DNA from 4 places in the Sporosarcina contaminans genome. Region 4 is predicted to be linked to each of the others. Evidence: riboswitches for the same ligand, from Rfam matches in the RefSeq annotation. Region 4 holds a riboswitch; each other region holds the start of a gene.

Region 1 (5,447 bases), on a different contig from region 4:
AAAAAACACTTTGGCTACAGTCTGGGCACCGGGCTTTTTTATGGAAGGATAGCAAACGATCTAACCGGGAAGCCCGATGCTTTTTCTGGCTTCGGAACAATATTAAAGATGATTGCTCCTTTAGCTGGCAATAGATGTAAATTCGTCATTAGTTCAATTTGGTATGTGTCTTGCTCCAATACATAATATTCACCGATCAATTTGCCGTTTTTGCGGAAATCAATTGCAGAGTCGGTATCGAACGTTTCGTGTCCGATAGCTTTGATTTTCCTATGTTCGAATAGTAATTTGAGTGCTTCTGGACCCCATCCGGGAATGTGATTGTTTCCATCGGCATCTTTGTTATTAAATGCTTCGTGATCGGGCCATCTTTTGCTCCAATCCGTGCGAAGGGCGACAAAGGTGCCTTCTTCTATTTCTCCGTGCACAGCTTCGAAATCCAAAATATCTTGAACAGATAATGTGAAATCATTGTTTGCTGCTGCTGCTGCGGATTTGTCTATAACGACTAAAGGCAATACTAATTCTTTCAGCTGTAGCTCTTCCAAATAGCGTGTGTCGCGCACAAAATGGATTGGCGCATCAATATGTGTTCCGTATTGTCCAGAAAACGAAAAGTTTTGTGCGAAAAAGCCATCGTCATGTGTGAACAGCGTTTTAAATTCTGCGTCATCGAACATGAAAAAATGCGGTGAATTCGGACCGAAAGTATGCGTCAAATCAACCCATTTTTTACTTTTCAATAAACGAAGCGCTTCTTGAATTTCTGATTCCGCTTTTACTGTCATTGCAATCACTCTCTTTCATAATTAAATGAACCCTTAGCGGGGAATTGCCGTTTCCGTTGCTTGATAAGCTGCGTCGATCGCTTGGTGCAAATCTTCGATCAGATCTTCCGCTTCTTCAAGCCCTACAGAGAAGCGTAGAAGACGGTTATCAACACCGCGTTTCACGCGTTCTTCTACGGGGATATCCGCGTGTGTTTGCGTTGTCGGATAGGTGATAAAGCTTTCCACGCCTCCTAAACTTTCTGCAAACGTAATTAAGTTCAAGTTTTTCAAGAAAGGGTCGACATAGCTGCTTTCTTTTAGCCGGAATGACAGCATGCCTCCGACACCTGCATATAGCACATCCGTAACAAGCGGATGAGTTTCCAAATAGGCAGCAATTTCCTTTGCGTTCGCATCATGCTGTCTCATTCGCACATGTAATGTTTTTAATCCGCGAATGACTAAAAATGCATCGAACGGAGAGAGGGTTGCACCGATGGCGTTATGTTGTTCAAATAATCGCGCGCATAATGCTTCTCCTTTCGCAACGACTAATCCTGCCAACACATCATTATGGCCCCCGATATATTTAGTGGCGCTATGGATGACGATGTCTGCTCCCAATTCAATAGGACGCTGATAATAGGGTGTTAAAAATGTATTGTCGACAATGAGGTAAAGTCCGTGTTTTTTCGCAAGTTCAGCATATGCTGCAATGTTTATTTTTATCATTAAAGGGTTCGTTGGCGTCTCAATGAAAAGTGCTTTTGTCTGTTCCGTAATTTGTTGTTCAACTTCTTCTACGGTTTTGAAAGAAGCATAGGAGGTACGGATATTATAATTTGTGGCATATTGTTCGAAAAGCCGATATGTGCCGCCGTAAATATCATCGGGGGCAATCAGCTCGTCACCTGATGCAAATAGGGAAAGCACTAATTGGATGGCAGCCATTCCTGAGCTGCACGCATAGCCTTGATCACCAGATTCCAATTGGGCGATGCCATCCTCTAAAATGGTCCGTGTTGGATTTTTTGTCCGAGTATAGTCATAGCCGGTGGAAAGTCCTAAACCATCATGTTTGTATGCGGTAGATAAATAGATTGGCGGATTGACCGCACCTGTTTTTTTGTCGCTTCGATTGCCCAATTGCACTAAGTTCGTATGTATACTTCTTTTCGTCAATGAAACCCTTCCTTTCGCTGCATATAAAAAGCCCCCTTCCAAGATAGAAGAGGGCCTCAACACGCGTGATCGTCGTTGAATTCAATCTTCTTATCTTCAAGACAGAATCTGCCTTTTGGAATTAGCACCATACCAATACGGGCTGGTTGCTGAGACTTCTACGGGCCAATCCCTCCGTCTCTCTTGATAAGAATGAAGCTATGCATTTTTGATTTATCCAAAGTTATCATATATTCGAAAATTTAGCAAGCCTTCTTTCAGAAATCTCTTTATAGGTTTCTGCTATACTGTATGTATGCAATTTTGATACGATTTGGAGGTCATGGAATGGCTTGGCTTTATGTTTTATTGGCAGCGGTCGTTGAAGTGTTCTGGGTGATCGGTCTGCGTTATTCGGAGACACCGTTAGAATGGGCAGGAACAATCATTGCAATCATTATTAGTTTTTATTCGATTATTAAAGCATGTGAAAAATTGCCTTCTGGAACGGTATATGCTGTTTTTACTGGATCTGGCGCCGCTGCAATTGTACTGATAGACTTTTTATTTTTCGGAGCGGAGTTTTCTTTTATTAAAATATTATTTATCGGTATCATTATAATCGGTGTAATTGGTATTAAAATGACGACAGTCGATCCTGTAGATGAAGGGGGCGATTGAAGTGGCATGGGTATATTTAGTTTTGGCCAGTTTTGGAGAAATATTTGGTGTGATGAGCATTAATCTTTATTTGCAGAAAAAGAACTATGTTTGGCTTCTTTCAATCATCTGCACGTTTTCCGCCGGTTTCTTCTTTTTGTCTTTGGCGATGCGCGAAATTCCGATGGGAACAGCATACGCGATTTGGACTGGATTAGGAGCTGCAGGCGCAGTGCTTATGGGCATTTTGTTTTTTAAGGAATCTGCCGGATGGAAAAGGATTGTATTTTTGCTGCTTATTATCGGAGGAGCGGTAGGACTAAAAGTATTTGGATAAAAACGATGGGATGTCTGTTGCGGCATTCCATCGTTTTTTATTTTTCTATAGTACGCAATAATTGCATGCGGTCATTGAAGAGCGTCGGATAGGCGAGAAATCCTAATAAAACACTCGTAATAGCAGCTGTCGATAATAAGAGAAAGAGAATAAGCAACTGGAATTGGACGGCAACGACCGGGTCTGCTCCAGCAATAATTTGTCCGCTCATCATGCCGGGCAGTTGGACGAGGCCAATCGTTTTTTGGCTTTCAATTGTTGGGATCATGCTTGCTTTAATGGCGTTGAGCAATTGGCGCTGGATGGCTTGCTTCGGCGTTCCTCCCAATGACAAAATTAGTTCGGTCTCATCCTGATTTGCTTTGATTTCGGCTGTAAAGCGGTTCAGAAAGAGGATGGAAAGCACCATGGAGTTGCCAATGATCATGCCGCTAATCGAAATAATATATTGTGCAGTGGCGGGAACGATTTGGAGTCCCAATAAAATGCCCTGTGTCAACAATTCGATTGCTGTAAATGTGATGATCAGCTTCCACGTAATGCCTTTTATGCCTTTGCCTTTTTTCTTAGCGTTATTCGTAGCTGCCCCAATCATTAGGCAAATCATAAGTACGATAAATATCGGATTTTCCGAATCAAAAACGAATTTTAGCACATAACCGACTGCCAATAGTTGAATGATCGAACGGACAGTTGCGATTAATGTGTCTTTCTCTAATTGAAGATTTAATGTTTTCGATAAAAGCAATGGAACTAAAACGAAAATGAGTGTCAAAGAGAGAGTGAAATAGCTCATTTTTTATCCCCTCCGCCTTCTACAAAAAGCTTGACTCTATAATTTGCAGGAGAAGTTAATAGATCGCTCGCACCTTCAGCGACCAACTTACCGTCCATCATTACCCATACATGATCGGCGATTCTGATGGCTTGCTCCAAATTATGAGTGATCCAAACGACTGATATACGATCTGTCCGGTTAAGGCGGAAGATTAGTTCTTCAATGTCACGAGCAGAATTGCGATCTAAGGAAGAGGTGATTTCATCCAATAATAAGATCGTCGATTGATTGACTAATGTTCTTGCAATCGATAGTTTTTGGCGTTGTCCACCAGATAAACTTTGAGCGTCCTGCTGGAGGATTTCAGCATCCAAGCCGACTTGTAATAAAAGATTCTTTGCTGTTTTTTTCGATAATGTTTCGCCATGCAATCGGGCAGGCAAGGATAAGTTTTCATAAACCGAGCCTTGAATAATTGGAGAATTTTGCAGAACAATGCCAACTTGCTTCCGCACATTCCTTGGGTCAAGTTCGTTCAATGGTTTGCCTTTCATATAAATCACACCGCTGGTAGGCGTCAACAAGTTATTGCATAACTTGAGTAGCGTTGTTTTTCCGGCACCAGATGGACCGACTAATGCAGTAATTTTCCTCTTTGGGAAAACGCCTGTTATTCCTTGGATGATCGGTTTGCGATCAATGGTAAAACTGACATCTTGAAATCGTAGAGCATGTTCGTTAGGCACATCTAACATATAAAAAGCACCTCTTTGAAAGATTTCCTTTCGCTATTCTATCACATGCCGATCAATTATAGTGAAGACGTATTAAATGGGGCTATGATAGGCATAATGGTTCAGGCTAGTTAGGGGCATATTCGCCTTTTTTTTAGGGTAAATAGTGTATACTGAGAACAACAGATGATTGTGGAAGAAGGGATAGGCAATGAGCACGAAATATGCAGATGACAGTTTAGCTTTACATACGGATCTTTATCAAATCAATATGACAGAATCTTATTGGGCGGATGGTATTCATGAACGCAAAGCGGTTTTCGAATTGTTTTTCAGAAATTTGCCATTCGGAAATGGCTATGCAGTGTTTGCCGGGTTGGAACGTATTTTGGATTATTTAAAAGGATTCCGTTTTAGTGAAAGCGACATTGCATATTTAAGGGAAGAATTAGGATATAAAGAAGATTTTCTTGAATATTTGAAGGATGTCCGTTTTACCGGAGATGTTTATTCGATGGTTGAAGGGGAACTAGTCTTTGCAAATGAGCCAATTTTAAGGGTAGAGACGACGTTGGCAGAAGCGCAATTAGTAGAAACGGCATTGCTGAATATCGTGAATTTCCAAACGTTAATTGCAACGAAAGCGAGCCGCATTAAGCAAGTTGTAAAAGATGAAGTTGTGATGGAATTCGGCAGCCGCCGAGCCCATGAAATGGATGCTGCGATGTGGGGAGCGCGTGCTGCTGTAATCGGCGGAGTGGAAGCGACGAGCAATGTGCGCGCAGGTAAACGTTTCGGCATTCCAGTTGCAGGAACTCACGCTCATGCAATGGTCCAAGCGTATAAGAGTGAATATGAAGCTTTTCATTCGTATGCAAAGCGCCATAAAGATTGCGTCTTTTTAGTCGACACGTACAATACATTAAAAATAGGTGTACCTACAGCGATTCAGGTGGCGAAAGAGTTGGGGGATAAAATCAATTTTGTAGGTGTACGTTTGGATAGCG
Region 2 (5,447 bases), on a different contig from region 4:
GAGCGAAGGTGATCGGTCATGAATTCAGGGCCAGTCGCACAATTCAATCCAACTGACAATGGTTTAATATGCTCGATGGAAATATAGAATGCTTCAATGCTTTGCCCTGCCAAAGTCGTTCCCATCGGTTCGATCGTCCCTGAAATCATCACGGGCAATTCGATGCCAGTCTCCATGAATGCTCGTTTAATGCCAATCGTTCCAGCTTTGACGTTCAGCATGTCTTGACTCGTTTCCATAAGGAGCAAATCAGCACCGCCTTCGATCAGAGCTTTCGCTTGCAGATAAAAGTCTTCCGAAAGCTTGTCAAATGTCGTACCGCCGGTGACGGACAATGTTTTAGTCGTAGGTCCGATCGCTCCTGCGACAAATCTTGGACGTTCCGGGGTGGAATAGTCCTTCGCGCATGCTTTTGCAATTTCGACCGCTTTTTTGTTAATTTCATGTGATAGGTGGCCGAGGCTGAATTCATCCAATACGAGGGGGGTTCCCCCGAATGTATTTGTGCTAATAATATCTGCACCGGCTTCCAAATAAGCACGGTGGATTTTGTCTAAAATGTCAGGTCTCAGTACATTTAAATATTCATTGCAGCCTTCGTATTCTTCGCCCCCAAAATCTTCGGCAGATAAGTTTTCGGCTTGCAACATTGTGCCCATCGCCCCATCTATGATGAGGATTCTCTTTTCAAGATGCTGTTCAATAAGATGTTTCGGCATGGACAAATTCCCTCTCCTTCTTCCCATCCAATAGTTGGATATGTTTTATTAACTCCAATGACATATCGTATCGGAGAAATGGTGTAATGATATAGATGCCATTGAAAAGTTTCGCCGCTGTATCGATCAATTCCTTTGAGATAGCAATACCTTCCGCTGTAGCCCGTTCGCGGTCATCTCCACAATCGCGCATCCGTGCAAGTACATCTTCAGACAGCTTAATACCAGGTACTTCATGATGCAGGAATTCGGCATTCCGAATATTCGTCAACGGCATAATGCCTATGAAAATCGGTGTATCCAAATGCTTTGTCGCTTCATATATTTCCTCGATTTTCTCTTTCGTATAAACAGGTTGTGTAATGAAATAATCCGCCCCACACTCAATTTTCTTTTCCAACCGCTTAACGGCACGATCCAATACTCGGACATTAGGATTGAAGGCGGCGGCTACTGAAAATTTCGCTTTTTTGCGGAGCGGTTTCCCGGAGAAGGAAATGCCTTCGTTCAACTGCTTAATGAGTTGAATTAATTCCAAGCTCGATACGTCGTAGACGCTCGCTGCTCCCGGAAAATCGCCGACCTTCGTAGGATCGCCAGTAACTGCCAAAATATCGTGGATACCAAGTGCATCAAGCCCCATTAAGTGTGATTGCAAGCCAATTAGATTATGATCGCGGCAAGTTAGATGCACTAGTGGTCGTATAGCATGCTGTTGTTTCAATATAGAGCCCATCGCCATATTGCTAATCCGTGGCGAGGCTAAAGAATTGTCTGCCATCGTTACAGCGTCAACTCCTGCGTTATAAAGCTGTTTCGCCCCTTCAATATAAGCTTCCGTTTCTAAATGGCGAGGCGTATCCAGTTCGACGATGACTGTCCGTTCTCTTTTGGCCTTTTCATGAATGGGTTCGAATAATGCAGGTTCAGCATCGCGTATTACAATCGGTTTTTGGGATTTAACTTCTTTCTTTGTAACCGGCTTTAAGCCGGCTAATTGTTTTTTAACAGCTGCAATATGTTTAGGTGTCGTGCCGCAGCAGCCGCCGATCAGACGAACCCCTTCATCGCGCAGTAAAGCGGCTGCTTTTCCGAAGTAATCAGCTTCAGATGAGTAGACGATTCGCCCATCTTCCACATCAAGCAAACTGGCATTCGGAGCTGCGGAGAGCAGAAGTCCATCCGTGAGATTCACTTTTTCAAATGCTTGGATTGTATGGTAAGGACCTAACCGACAGTTGACTCCGACGACATCAGCCCCTAAATCGGAAAGCCTATGCAATGCTTCGTTCAGCACCAAGCCATTTTGGAGTATTCCCGGTTCCTCCATGGAAACTTGGGCGATGATAGGCACATCTGTTAATTTCTTGAGTGCCTCGACAACTGTCGTCAGCTCTTCAAAATCATAGTACGTTTCAAGCAATAAACCGTCAGGATCTCCGGACAATAAAGCATCAGCCTGTTCATGGACAATATGGAGAACTTCTTGCAAAGAGGCATCGCTTTTACGGATTCCACGTAATCCGCCGATTGTCCCTAAAACGTATTGTCCTCTGCGTGCGGCTGCCCGCTTGGCAATGCCCATTGCAGCTGTATTGAATTCCTTCACACGATTCTGCATGCTGTAGCGAGATAATTTCAATGCGTTGGCGCCATATGTATTGGTTTGAATGATGTCCGCACCTGCAGCGATATATTCCTCATGGATTTTTTCAATCACTTCTGGTTTTTCTACATTTAGCTCTTCGTAGCAAAAGTCGATTCCGTATGAGTAAAGCAATGTTCCCATCGCACCGTCCGCCGTCAAAATATCTGTCTTCAATCTTTCAAGTAATGTCATGTTTTCCACCCTTTCTTTGCATATTGTTCAATCAAGGAATAGATGAAAATAATTATTTTTGATTCAGCACGTTATGAATATCCGCAGAATAATGGATATTATGCTTGCGAAGGAGAGTGGTCATTTGCTGAAATAAAAATAAAAAGCCTTCTGAAAATAAGAAGGCTTCGAATATGCGAATAAAGATCGCTCCTTCTCATCTATCAGGCAAGTATGCCTGCTGGAATTAGCACCTGACCAATAATGGCTGGTTGCTGAAGCTTCGACGGGCCAGTCCCTCAGCTTCTCTTGATAAGAATAGATATGCAGTTATTAGAATAATTTAAAGTATCATACCCTTTATTGTTTCATACGTCAATAGCTGAATTATGATAGAATGGGCGTACGAATAGAAAATAGTAGGTGAAAACGTTGAGGATTTTCAAATTTTCCGTTCCAATTGCGCTTTTGGTTGCTGGGATTGCATGGGTTATGCTCAGTAAAAGCTTTCAGGAAGTTCCGGGTATGCATCGTGTTTGGATTACGATTGGAGCAGCAGTCCTGAGCGGGGTACTTGCCCATTTTTTATTTCCTAAGAGCGAAGATAAATAACGTTGAAAAATCGATAGCGAAAATAGCTGTCGATTTTTTATTGTACTATTTGAGTTAACTTAAAATATTTTTGGGTTGACACAAATGGTGTCAGCTATTATTCTATTAACAGAAAACAAAAGGGGTGTATATTGAATGACTACGACAACTGTGAAAACGAAAAGTTCTATGAGTGCACTGAGCCTTGTCTATTGCGGAATGTTTGCAGCACTTATGATGATCGGAGCGAATATTACAACGTTTGTGCCGTTCTTAGTAGTTGGTGGGGTGCCGATTACGTTGCAAACGTTTTTCTCTATTTTGGCAGGTTTGATTTTAGGAAGCCGTTTAGGTGCAATATCGATGACGGTATATATGGCATTAGGGCTTGTAGGGGCACCGGTATTCGCAAAATTTCAAGGCGGATTTGGATCTATTTTAAGCCCGACTTTTGGTTTTGTTTTGTCATTTATTCTTCTTGCATACGTAGCGGGATTGATCGTTGAAAGGTATGGGAGCTTGAAGAGCTATATCGTTGCTGCGTTAGTCGGGATGAGCATCAATTATTTATTCGGCACGAATTGGATGTATTTTTCGTACAAGTTTTGGGCAGCTGCACCGGATGCATTCAGTTATGCAGTTGCATGGGCGTGGATGGTTCCTCCGTTGCCGAAAGACATCCTATTATCGGTTTTGGCAGGCATTTTCGGCCACAGGATGTATAAAGTGCTGAAAGTGAGGCGATCGCATTGAGGGGACTCGACTTTAATGCCATAGCGGATCGTGTGCTGTCAGGCGAGGACATTACGGATGAAGAAGCGATGGCCATTTTGGACTGCCCTAATGAGGAGCTGCTTCTGTTGTTGCATGCTTCATATAAAATCCGGAGTTTTTATTATGGGAATAAAGTAAAGTTGAATATGATCATCAATACGAAATCAGGTTTATGTCCGGAAAACTGCGGATATTGTGCCCAATCGATTGTTTCAAAAGCGCCAATTGAAAAGTATGCGATGATGAAGCAGGAAGAAATCGTCGCAGGTGCTGAACGAGCGGCATCTGTAAATGCAGGGACGTACTGTATCGTTGCGAGCGGACGTGGACCGGTGAACAGGGAGCTTGAAATTGTCGTTGACGCAGTCAAAGAAATTAAATCAAAGCACCGTGATATGACGGTGTGCGCTTGTCTCGGCATTTTAAAGCCGGAACAAGCAAAACGGCTGAAAGAAGCGGGCGTTGACCGATACAATCACAATATTAATACGTCGGCAGCCCACCATAATAACATTACAACGTCGCATACATACGAAGATCGTGTCAATACGGTATCTTTAGCTAAAGAGGCCGGTATTTCGCCGTGTTCCGGCGTTATTGTCGGCATGCGCGAAACGAAAGCGGATGTCATTGCAATGGCGCGTAGTTTGCATGCGATGGATGCTGACTCAATTCCAGTAAATTTTTTGCATGCAGTTGACGGCACGCCGCTTGAGGGGACGAAAGAACTGACGCCGCGATACTGTTTAAAAGTGCTTTGCCTGTTCCGTTTTATGAATCCAACGAAAGAAATTCGGATTTCGGGAGGCAGGGAAGTGAACTTACGCTCGCTCCAGCCATTAGGTCTTTACCCGGCCAACTCAATTTTTATTGGGGACTATTTGACGACAGCAGGGCAGGAAAGTGATCGGGACAAGCAGATGTTAGAAGATATGGGGTTTGAAATTGATCTGGAACCGCTTGGAAAAGAAGCTTTGGTGAAGTAATAGATGAACGCCGTTTTATGATCGTTCTTATTTTTATAGAGTAAAAAGTGTGGCTATCTACTAGTAATTTAAGCTACTGGATAGCCTTTTTGTTATGTCCGTAAATTAGAGGCTCTTTATTCCAAAAATCAATTTTAACTCATTTCGATTTTCTAATTTGGCTTCTTAGGTTTTTTCTCTTTAAAAATCGATAAGGAGGGTTTTGTTATTTGGGAAATATCATTTTTAACTTCAATTATAACATTGTGTTTCGGGATTATTAAGCAGTCTTGGTTCTTAACATTCATAAGCACAATTGCTTTTTTGCCTACCGCTTACTATTTTTCGGGAGCAAATAGCGCTTTAAAATACATGGGTTCAACCCCAATTGTTTTACTATTGTTGACAATCTACTTTTGGTTTTTAAGGAAAAACACCAAAACTTTGTAATGGTAAAAGAACGGTAAAGTCAGGCAGACTGCAGGTTTGTACGCTCAAAACACCTGCAGCTGGATAAATCCAAATTTAACTCGACCATGACAACGGTAAAATTGATTTGGATGGAAGTGTACCTAAAAA
Region 3 (5,447 bases), on a different contig from region 4:
CGCCTGAAGAGCAAAAAGACGGTAAAGCTGTTGCAGCTTCGATTGCGGAGTATGCAATCGAATGCTCCATTAACAAAGTTGTTGGATCTGAAGTGCTTGACTACATTGTTGATGAGGCTGTTCAACTGCATGGCGGATACGGCTTTATGCAAGAGTATGAAGTAGAGCGTATTTACCGCGATTCACGCATAAATAGAATTTTTGAAGGTACAAATGAAATTAACCGGTTGATCGTGCCTGGCACATTCTTGAAAAAAGCGATGAAAGGCGAACTGCCATTGCTTGAAAAAGCACAAGGCTTGCAAGAAGAATTGCTTATGATGATGCCAGAAGAAATTGGCGACGAGCCTTTGGCACAAGAGAAAGTTTTAGTGAAAAACGCGAAGAAAATCGGTTTGTTGGCAGCTGGAATGGCTGCGCAACGCTTCGGAACGAAGCTTGAACAAGAGCAAGAAGTGCTTGTGAATATCGCGGATATCGCGAACAATATTTTCGCAATGGAATCTGCACTATTGCGTACGGAAAAAGCAGTGGCGAAAAATGGCGCTGATAAAGAACAACAAAAGATCTTATATACTGAAATCTTCTGTCAGGAAGCATTCGAAGCAATCGAAAAGGATGCAAAAGAAACATTGCTTGCTTCAGTGGAAGGAGACAATCAGCGCATGATGTTATCAGCACTGCGCAAGCTAACTCGTTCGAATCCTTACAATATCATTGCGAAGAAACGTGAAGCAGCTGCAAAATTGATTGAAGCGGAAAAATATATCCTTTAATATCGAGCTGTTGAAGTCTACCATTTCGTTATGTAGTTTTGATTGCATGGGTCTTACTCATGAACTGTACGTAAAAACATCGTAATTGAATTGCCACATATGCCGCTCGGGTATGCTTGTATACCTGGGTGGCTTTTCTGTTATAATGGGGCTAAATGGAGGTGTTGAGAAGTATGGCATTGACGTACTATGGCTACAATAAATGCGGCACGTGCAGAAAAGCTAAAAAATGGCTTGAAGACAAAGGCATCGAATTTAAGGAAATCGATATTACACAAAATCCGCCAACAGCAGCTGAACTTGAAAAAATCATAAAAGCCTCCAATTTGGAGCTCAAGAAATTTTTCAATGTGAGCGGCATGAAATACCGTGAGCTGAACTTGAAGGACAAATTGCCTGCAATGACGGACGAAGAGAAGATAAAACTGCTTTCTTCAGACGGCATGCTACTGAAAAGACCGCTTCTTACAGATGGTGAAAAAGTGACGGTAGGCTTTAAAGAAGAGCAGTTCGAGGAAGTATGGGGGAAGTGAATAACTCCCTTGTCTTTAAGATGGAATTATGTCAGAATTAAATAGAATCAATAAATGTAGAGTGATGGAGGGGTTATGGGATGAGCACACCTAAAGATTTGCGTTTTTCTGCAGAACACGAATGGGTAAAAGATGAAAGCGGTAAATATCGAATTGGTATTACACATTTTGCTCAATCTGAATTGGGGGATATCGTTTTCGTTGAACTTCCTCAAGTCGGTGATGAAGTGAAAGTGGATGAGCCTTTTGGCAGTGTTGAATCTGTAAAAACTGTTTCTGAACTTTATGCTCCAATTAGCGGTAAAGTCATTGAAGTGAACGAAGAGTTGGAAGATAGCCCTGAATTGGTTAATGAATCTCCATATGAAGGTGCATGGATGATCGTCGTTGAAGCAACAGATGAGTCAGAATTGGATGCGCTAATGTCTGCTGAAGAGTATGACAAAATGACTGTTGGTGAATAATCATACGTGAAAGCGCCGGTGAAAACTGGGGCTTTTCGTTTTTCTTCGGGAGGGAGCATGTCATGAAGGCAGAAAAGCTCTTAATTGTTGAAGGTTTATCCGACAAAAAGAGAATCCAGAAGGTGTTGTCAGAGCAAGTTGCCATCATTTGCACGAATGGAACGGTCAGCTCGTATCGAGTGGAAGAGCTTTTATATCCATTTGAAGGATATGATCTCTATGTTTTCATGGATGCAGATGACTCCGGCGATAAGCTTAGACAGTTATTCATCCGAGAATATCCCGAAGCGATCCATCTCTATACGGAGCACCTTTATGGACAGGTGGAGAAAACCCCTTTGCGCAAAATAGCAGAAATTTTGTTAAGAGCAGATTTCAAAGTGCATCCCGAATTTCTTTTATATTGAGGGTGGTTAAGTTGGGAATCGAAAATTGGACGAGAGAACAATGGGAAAACAGTAAGGAAAAACCTTTATCGGTCTATTATTTATATACGCCATTATGCGGCACATGTGCGGTAGCTTCCAAAATGTTGGAGGTCATTTCTGTCATGAAGCCTGATTTGCCGATTGGGAAAGCCGACATGAATTACGTGCAAGATTTGGCGGTCGATTACCAAATAGAAAGCGTCCCTTGCCTGCTAATCCAAAAGAACGGTAAAATCACCCATAAAATCTACGCATTTCAATCAATCCCGTATCTTCTTGAAAAGTTAAGTTGACTTCTAAACTGTAATTATGATATAAATGTATTTAACAATTCAATACGTCACTCTTATAAAGAGAGGTGGAGGGAAGTGCCCTATGAAGCCCGGCAACCGTCATGAATGTGAAATGGTGCCAAGTCACGCAAAGCTTTTGCTTTGGAAGATGAGAGATTGGACAAATGTTTATAGTACTATAACATATTGAACCTTTCTGCTTGTCTGCAGGAAGGTTTTTTATTTTTGAAGAAAAACCTCATTTATGGGAGTTTTACTTTATAAGATAAAAAGGTTTCATTTATGTTAATTATAAATGAAGGAAAGTGCTGGCGTTTGCACGTTCGGATGATCAGAAATATGAGGTGGGAAAATGATTCAATTATCTAAAGTGGAAAAAAGGTTCGGTTCCAAAGAAAACGGCATAGCTGCTGTAGACGGCGTGTCCTTTACGATAACGGAAGGTGAAATTTTCGGGATTATCGGCTATAGCGGAGCAGGAAAGAGTACATTGATCCGCTTGTTGAATGGACTTGATATGCCGACTTCGGGGAGCATCAAGATTGGAAAGCGGGAAATTACTGCAATGAAAGGTCAAGAGCTGCGTAAAGCCCGTCAGAAAATTAGTATGGTCTTCCAGCATTTCAACTTGCTCTGGTCAAGAACCGTAAAGGAAAACATCGCCTTTCCACTGGAAATAGCAGATGTGAAAAAGGCGGAGCGTGACAGAAAGGTTTCCGAGCTAATCGATTTAGTCGGCTTGGCCGGAAGGGAAAATGCGTATCCATCACAATTATCGGGCGGGCAAAAGCAACGGGTAGGAATTGCACGCGCATTGGCGAACGATCCTGAAGTTCTTCTATGCGATGAAGCAACGTCAGCTCTCGATCCAGAAACAACGGATTCGATTTTAGAATTATTGACGAGCATCAATGAACGGTTAGGATTGACAATTGTCCTCATTACACACGAGATGCACGTAATTCGGAAAATTTGTCATCGGGTAGCTGTAATGGAAGCAGGAAAAGTAGTAGAAATCGGACAAGTATTAGATGTTTTCCAGTCACCGCAAGCGCCTGTTACGAAACGATTTGTTTCGCAAGTGACGGAGCCTGCTGGGACAAATGAGGCACTTGGCAATTTGAAAAAGGACTATTCCGAAGGCACAATCATCAAGCTATTCTTTATCGGAGAGCGAACAGAACAGCCAGTGTTGGCTAACTTGATTCGTAAATACGATGTTGAAGTGAATATTGTGCAAGGAAATATTTCGCAAACGAAAGGCGGAGCTTACGGAACGCTATTGCTCCAGCTTGTAGGGGAGAAAGCGGAAATGGATGAGGCAATTGCCTATCTTCATGAACAAGGTGTAAAAACAGAGGTGATAGGCAATGAATGAATCTTTATTTGTTAATATTGATTGGGAAAAAATGTGGAAGGCGACCGTCGAAACATTATATATGACGGGTGTATCAACTTTATTTACTTTCATTTTCGGATTAGCACTCGGCATTCTGTTGTTTTTATCGGGCCCAGGGCAACTTTGGCAAAATCGGATTGTCAACATATTCACGGGAGCCATTGTTAATATTTTTCGTTCAATTCCGTTTATCATACTCATAATTTTACTGATCCCGTTTACTACGTTACTCGTCGGTTCAATGCGTGGGCCGGAAGCTGCTCTACCTGCTCTCGTAATCGGTGCTGCTCCGTTTTATGCTCGGATGGTGTTAATCGGATTGCAAGAAATTGATAAAGGTGTTATTGAAGCTGCGAGATCGATGGGTGCGAAAACAAAAACGATCATTTTTAAGGTGTTATTGCCTGAATCATTGCCTGCTTTGCTTTCGGGCATTACAGTTACGGCAATTGCGTTAGTCGGTTATACTGCGATGGCTGGTGTGATCGGAGCAGGCGGATTAGGGAACTTGGCATACTATGAAGGCTTCCAAAGAAGCCGGAGCGATGTCATGCTTGTTGCTACTGTCATTATTTTAATTATTGTATTTGCAATCCAGTTCATTGGAGACCTATCTGTGAAGAAAGTGGACAAACGTTAATAACAGGATATGCCTGTTTATTATATAAAATATTGTAGGGGGTACTTATTATGAAGAAAATCAGTTCGCTATTCATTCTGCTTGCTCTTATCCTCGCGCTATCAGCATGCGGAACGAAAGATAAAGGCGATAATGCAAGTGGCGGCAACGAAGAGCAAAAAACGATTAAAGTTGGTGCGTCCAATACACCTCACTCCATTATTTTAGAAAAAGCAACGCCTTTAATGGAGGAAAAAGGGTACAAGTTGGAAATTGAGCCTTATCAAGACTATATTTTACCGAATAAAGATTTGGAATCTGGCATTATCGATGCAAATTACTTCCAGCATATCCCTTACTTCGAAGGGCAAATCGCTGATTTCGGATACGACTTTGTAAATGCGGGTGCCATCCATATTGAACCGATCGGCATTTATTCGAAAAAATACGATTCCTTGGATGATTTACCGGATGGCGCGACAATCCTAATTAGCAACTCTGTAGCTGACCACGGACGCGTGCTTGCAATGCTTGAAGAAAACGGTTTGATTACGCTTGCGGATGGCGTCGAAAAAGTAAAAGCTGAAATAAGCGACATTGTCGACAATCCAAAAAACTTAAAGTTCGAGCCTGATTACGAAGCAGCAATGATGCCGCAATTGTATAAAAACAATGAGGGCGATGCATTGCTCATCAACTCCAACTATGCGATTGACGCTGGCTTGAATCCATTGGAAGATGCGATTGCACTTGAAGCGACAGATTCACCTTACGTCAACATCATCGCAGTGCGTGCAGGCGACGAGGACAAAGAAGCGGTCAAAGCGCTCGTGGAAGTATTGAAATCAAAAGAGATTCAAGACTTTATCTTGGAAGAGTGGAACGGTTCAGTTGTTCCTGCAAAATAATGATAAACCATCAGCTGAAGGCACTGC
Region 4 (5,080 bases):
CACGCATAACCCTATCATTCGGTGCATAATAACGGTCAACAAAGCAGCATTCATACAAAATACGCATAACTTGCCCACTAGACGAATAGCCCCTTTGGAATGGCGCATAAACAACCCTTATTTCCACAAAAAAAACCTCGATAAGCGGTATCGCTTTCATTCGAGGTCTCTTCGCCTTGTATTCACAATGATAAAATCCTGTCTAAAATCTTCTTCTCCATTTTCGCTAACGTGACATTTGACAATTCACGAGGCCGCGGCAAATGGTTTTGCATATCCATTGTAATATCCCCATCTTCAATTAAAATGATCCGGTCTCCTAACTTCACTGCTTCCCTAACGTCATGGGTTACTAATAATGCGGTGAACTGCTGCTTCTGCCAAAGCTTTTCTATGAGAATTTGCATTTCCATTCGTGTCAAGGCATCCAAGGCACTCATCGGCTCATCTAACAGCAATAAAGAAGGAGAGTGCACCAATGCCCTCGCAAGAGCAACACGCTGTTGCTGGCCACCCGATAACGTTGAAGGATAACTGTTTTCGTATTCTGCTAAGCCGACATAATGTAAAGTTTCCCTTGCCCGGTCTTTCCAATTTCCATTCAAGCCTAAACCAACATTATCAATGGCCTTCTTCCAAGGAAGCAGTCTTGAATCTTGATACATCATTCTCGCCATTTTCGTAGATTTTTCAACTGGTTGACCGTCAAATTCGATTGTTCCTTCTGTCGTTTGTTCAAGGCCCGCCACAAGCCTTAGCAGCGTACTTTTCCCGCTGCCTGACTTTCCAACGATAACGACGAATTGTCCAGGATGTATAGTAAGTGATATATTCTTCAACACAGTTTTCCCATTATACGCTTTCGTCACTTGCTGCAATGTAATTTCTACAGCATGCTCGTTCTGCAATTCCTTTTCCCTGTCGATCAGTGCCATACTATACCTCCATTCTTTTATTGAACATATCCTTTATGCCACTTCAATGCTTTCCGCTCCCCATAGCGAGCGAGCAGATCGGCCACTTTCCCAAATAAGGCATAGAGCAAAATTGTAATGATAATAATATCCGACTGCATGAACTGTTGTGCAGTCATTGCCAAGTAACCGACACCCCGTGTCGATGCGATTGTCTCTGCCACAATTAAAGTCATCCACATTACGCCTAAAGAATAGCGTAGCCCAACAAAAATGGATGGCAAAGCACCTATGAGCAATATTTCTTTAAAAAGCCTCCAGCCCTTCAGCCCATACATTCTGCCCATTTCAATAAATCCCGGATCGATATTGCGTATGCCATGCAGCGTATTAATATAGATTGGGAACATTACCCCGATCGAAACTAAGAAAATCTTAGCTCCTTCATCGATTCCAAACCATATGATGACAAGCGGCACGAGGGCCAAGTTTGGGATATTGCGGATCATTTGCAATGTCGTATCCGTAAAAGCATATGAGAACTTTGATAGCCCATTTGCTATACCCAAAATGAAGCCTATTCCCCCGCCAATTACAAGCCCGATTAACGCTCTCCCTAAACTCGCAGCCATATGGTAAGTCAGATCCCCAGATACTACTAATTGATATAAGCTTTTCAATACTGTCAAAGGTGCGGGCAGCAGCTGTGGGGAGACGAATCCGCCTGATACGACCACCTGCCAAGCAACGATGATGAAAATTGGAATAAGCCATGGAATAGCCGTCCGTTTCAACTGAATCACCATCATTCTTCCTCCTTACTTCTTCGGAACCCGATCACGAATGTCGATTTTATTTGGAATCAATCCGATTTCATAATAAGTATCCGCCTGCTTTTGTTGTGCCTCTATAATTGAATCGTCAATACGATCAACAGCATATTGCCTGCGGTCGACTGCTCGCTCAATCACTTTTTCGTCAATTCCTAACATGTTAGAGACAAGCTTAACGACCTCATCTTTATTTTCATTCGCCCACTGATCGGATTCATCTGTCGCTTCTAAAATTAACTCGACTAATTCGTGGTTCTTTTTATAAAAATCCTCATTCGCATAATAGAATGTGCGGTTTGGATAGCCATAATCTTTGCCCTCCGTTAGGTTAACGGTCTTTAAATCAACTTCCACACCGGCAAAAAACGGATCATACGTTGCAAGCGCGTCGATTTTATTCGTCTCAAAAGCTGTTCTTTGCTGTGCTGCATCTTGCAAATATACCCACTCAACATCATCTATTGAAAGGCCGGCATCCTCGACTGCCAAGATGGCCAAATAATGATGGTTGCCGCCTTTCAATGCACCGATCTTCTTCCCTTTCAACTGATCAACTGAAGTGATCCCTGAATCTTTATGAACTAACAACCCCACACCTTCCGGATTCGGCAAATCTGCGCCTACATAGACGAACGGTTTATTGCCTGCTTGCGCATTAATGCCGGAGCCATCTGCTGCATGCCCAAAGTCGATATGCCCTGTAAACAGCCCTTCTAACAATGTGCCTCCATGAACGAATTCCCGCCATTCTACCCGATAGCCCTCTGCCTCCAACTTTTTCTCTAATATTCCACTTTCTTTCAATATATTTAATGTGTTTCCTTTTTGGAAACCAACACGCACCACCTTTTCAGAGGCTTCTGCGCTGTCTGAAGCCTTCTCCCCGCTGCATCCTGCCAATGAAAACAATACAATTGCAGCGAAAACTATTAAGTAAAATCCTTTTCTCATTCATATATCTCCTATTCATATTAGTTTACTTGGTTTTATACATAAAAATTTTTCACTGCTTGATTATATAATGACCATGAAATAGGTCGAATGATTTTTCCTCTTTCCCTCCTTGAATAACAATTTGGAAAGGCTTCTCCCCACGTGACTCTAATTTATGCTGTACAATTCCTTTCCCAATTGGTTCATAAAAGATAATCTCCACATCACCAATTACAACTGCCTGACCTTGTGCATTTAACTTTTCATCAGTATATGCATCTTTGACAGGTGCGTTCAGCAATATGGACCATTGCCTAACAGATTCTTTCAAATCTTTTACGGCAAACGATAGGGAAGCTATTTTCAACGCCTCTCCATTTGGATGGTCTGCCATGACCTTCTGCTGTATCAAATCTTTTTCCCTTTCATCATCCTCCGCTTCCCATTGAATAATAAACGGTAGCTCAGGGCCCTCTTCATCTGTACCTGCGTAAAGCAATTGCCATTTTACAACCGAGCCATCCGGTCTCTTCCTATGGAGTGGCACCGGTCCGGTCACTTTTAATCCATGTTCCTTGAATCGTTGTGCCACGCCTTCAATATTAGTCGTCCGAATAGCAAAGCGGGCAAAACCTTCCCGAAACTCATCTCTAATAATTGTAGAAATTAAACTAAATGACGGATGCTCTGTATTTTTCACTAAATTACGGTCATATGTTCCTAAAAACTCGATATAGGATAAACCAAAATAGCTTAACCCGTTATACGTTCCCCGATCCTCATGGACACCGCCTTCTACTGCATGAAAGCCAACAGCCTGAAATTCTTGCACTGCTTTCTCCGGCTCCTCTACAAAGTGCACAAGATGATCAAATACAAATTCCATATCTTTTCCCCCTTAAAATAAAAATCCCTTCTATAAGAAGAGAAATTCATATCCGCTTCTTATCTTCCAAGTTACAACTTGGCGGAATTAGCACCATACCTAAAGGTTGGTTGCTGAGACTTCAATGGGCCACTCCCTCCATCTCTCTTGATAAGATACAATATGTAATTAGTACATACTTTACTTGTTCCCTTACACAAAGTCAAACATTATTTTAACTATTCTTATCAGTTTAGTATGAATAAGAAAGAAGACTTAAGATCGCTTTGTTAACACTTGCTTCGAATGGTATCATTCTTCTGCCAAAAGATTAGTACTTTATACTTGGCGATACATTATTTCCATAAAAAATACACACTCAGACATGAATGTCCAAATGCGCATCTCACTAACTTCATTACTCCTCCACAACAACTTTCTATACAAGTGACTATCTCTTGGATAGAAAGTCTTGTAATGACTTCAATGCAACATAATAGAGCCACCATCTGTCATAATTGTTTGACCCGTAATATATTGAGAATCCTCCGATGCTAAGAAGACGGCAACCCGACCGATATCCTTTTCAACATCTCCAAAGCGCCCTAAAGGAATTTTATTTTTGACCGCTTCATAATACTCTGGCTGTGCCTTCGACCACGCCTCAACGCCTGGAGAATATGCAATAGGGCTAATAATATTTACATTAATGCCAAAGCGTCCCCACTCATTTGCAGCTACACGGGATAATCCTCGTATTGCCTCTTTGGCAGCAGCATATGCACCCTGCGTCTCATGACCAGCCAATCCAGCACCGGAAGCAAAATTAATTATATTTCCCTTCGACTCCTTTAAATGTGGCAAAGCAGCCTGCATTAAATAAAACGTTGGATAAAACCCTGTTCCAACAGATAAATCCAGATCTGCCTGAGTTGTATTTTCCAATGGCACTTGCTTAGAAGCATGCGCATTATTAACTAATACATCCAACCGACCGTATTTTTCTACGACTGTATTAACAATCTTATACAAATTGCCATGATCCATTAAATTTGCTTGAATGAACATAGACTTTGGAGAATGAGTTTGAAGCTCCTTCAGCATCTCTTCTCCCGTCTCTTTATTCACATCCACAATAGCTACGACAGCACCTTCCTTTACCATCGCCTTCGCCATTCCACCTCCTATCCCACCAGCTCCGCCAGTAATAATGACAACCTTATCTAACAATTTTCCCATTTAAATTCTCCTCTTTTCATGAGTCTAAAACTATTTTAACACTAAAATACTTTTGTATAAAACAACAAGTTCTTCGGTTATCTATATATTGTTTGCCGATGCATCCATACATAATACATTGCTTCTTCTAATTAAAGCCTTAAAAACGGAAAGCATAAATAAATGCATAACGACTGCTTTCATACAAATAAATACCTATAATAGCGCATAAAACAAAACAACAGCGCATAACCGCATGTAGAAACACATAAACTTCTCATGGTATTAAAACAAGACTTTGGAAGCTTACATTAGAA

The links. A riboswitch is a leader RNA that binds a small molecule or an ion and turns the genes downstream of it on or off. The one in region 4 is predicted to bind S-adenosylmethionine.
Region 1: another riboswitch for S-adenosylmethionine. It lies ahead of ACFQ38_RS13760 (methionine biosynthesis PLP-dependent protein); the one in region 4 lies ahead of ACFQ38_RS13450 (VOC family protein).
Region 2: another riboswitch for S-adenosylmethionine. It lies ahead of ACFQ38_RS18280 (bifunctional homocysteine S-methyltransferase/methylenetetrahydrofolate reductase); the one in region 4 lies ahead of ACFQ38_RS13450 (VOC family protein).
Region 3: another riboswitch for S-adenosylmethionine. It lies ahead of ACFQ38_RS08695 (methionine ABC transporter ATP-binding protein); the one in region 4 lies ahead of ACFQ38_RS13450 (VOC family protein).

What each region holds. Positions count from the first base shown of each region.
Region 1 is NZ_JBHTLT010000114.1:9,922-15,368, reverse strand. Features, by position in the region: gene ACFQ38_RS13765 (cyclase family protein) at 39-788, opposite strand; gene ACFQ38_RS13760 (methionine biosynthesis PLP-dependent protein) at 822-1,952, opposite strand; SAM riboswitch class I at 2,040-2,145, opposite strand; gene ACFQ38_RS13755 (DMT family transporter) at 2,280-2,612, shown strand; gene ACFQ38_RS13750 (DMT family transporter) at 2,614-2,928, shown strand; gene ACFQ38_RS13745 (ABC transporter permease) at 2,966-3,724, opposite strand; gene ACFQ38_RS13740 (ABC transporter ATP-binding protein) at 3,721-4,461, opposite strand; gene ACFQ38_RS13735 (nicotinate phosphoribosyltransferase) at 4,652-5,447, shown strand, end outside.
Region 2 is NZ_JBHTLT010000134.1:5,802-11,248, forward strand. Features, by position in the region: gene metH (methionine synthase) at 1-719, opposite strand, end outside; gene ACFQ38_RS18280 (bifunctional homocysteine S-methyltransferase/methylenetetrahydrofolate reductase) at 700-2,559, opposite strand; SAM riboswitch class I at 2,753-2,857, opposite strand; gene ACFQ38_RS18285 (hypothetical protein) at 2,971-3,150, shown strand; gene ACFQ38_RS18290 (biotin transporter BioY) at 3,286-3,882, shown strand; gene bioB (biotin synthase BioB) at 3,879-4,889, shown strand.
Region 3 is NZ_JBHTLT010000042.1:96-5,542, reverse strand. Features, by position in the region: gene ACFQ38_RS08720 (acyl-CoA dehydrogenase family protein) at 1-776, shown strand, start outside; gene ACFQ38_RS08715 (arsenate reductase family protein) at 950-1,309, shown strand; gene gcvH (glycine cleavage system protein GcvH) at 1,390-1,773, shown strand; gene ACFQ38_RS08705 (toprim domain-containing protein) at 1,836-2,180, shown strand; gene ACFQ38_RS08700 (thioredoxin family protein) at 2,198-2,494, shown strand; SAM riboswitch class I at 2,545-2,649, shown strand; gene ACFQ38_RS08695 (methionine ABC transporter ATP-binding protein) at 2,847-3,872, shown strand; gene ACFQ38_RS08690 (methionine ABC transporter permease) at 3,865-4,533, shown strand; gene ACFQ38_RS08685 (MetQ/NlpA family ABC transporter substrate-binding protein) at 4,584-5,420, shown strand.
Region 4 is NZ_JBHTLT010000111.1:13,940-19,019, forward strand. Features, by position in the region: gene ACFQ38_RS13435 (ATP-binding cassette domain-containing protein) at 183-935, opposite strand; gene ACFQ38_RS13440 (ABC transporter permease subunit) at 953-1,720, opposite strand; gene ACFQ38_RS13445 (aliphatic sulfonate ABC transporter substrate-binding protein) at 1,733-2,698, opposite strand; gene ACFQ38_RS13450 (VOC family protein) at 2,751-3,566, opposite strand; SAM riboswitch class I at 3,623-3,723, opposite strand; gene ACFQ38_RS13455 (SDR family NAD(P)-dependent oxidoreductase) at 4,029-4,784, opposite strand.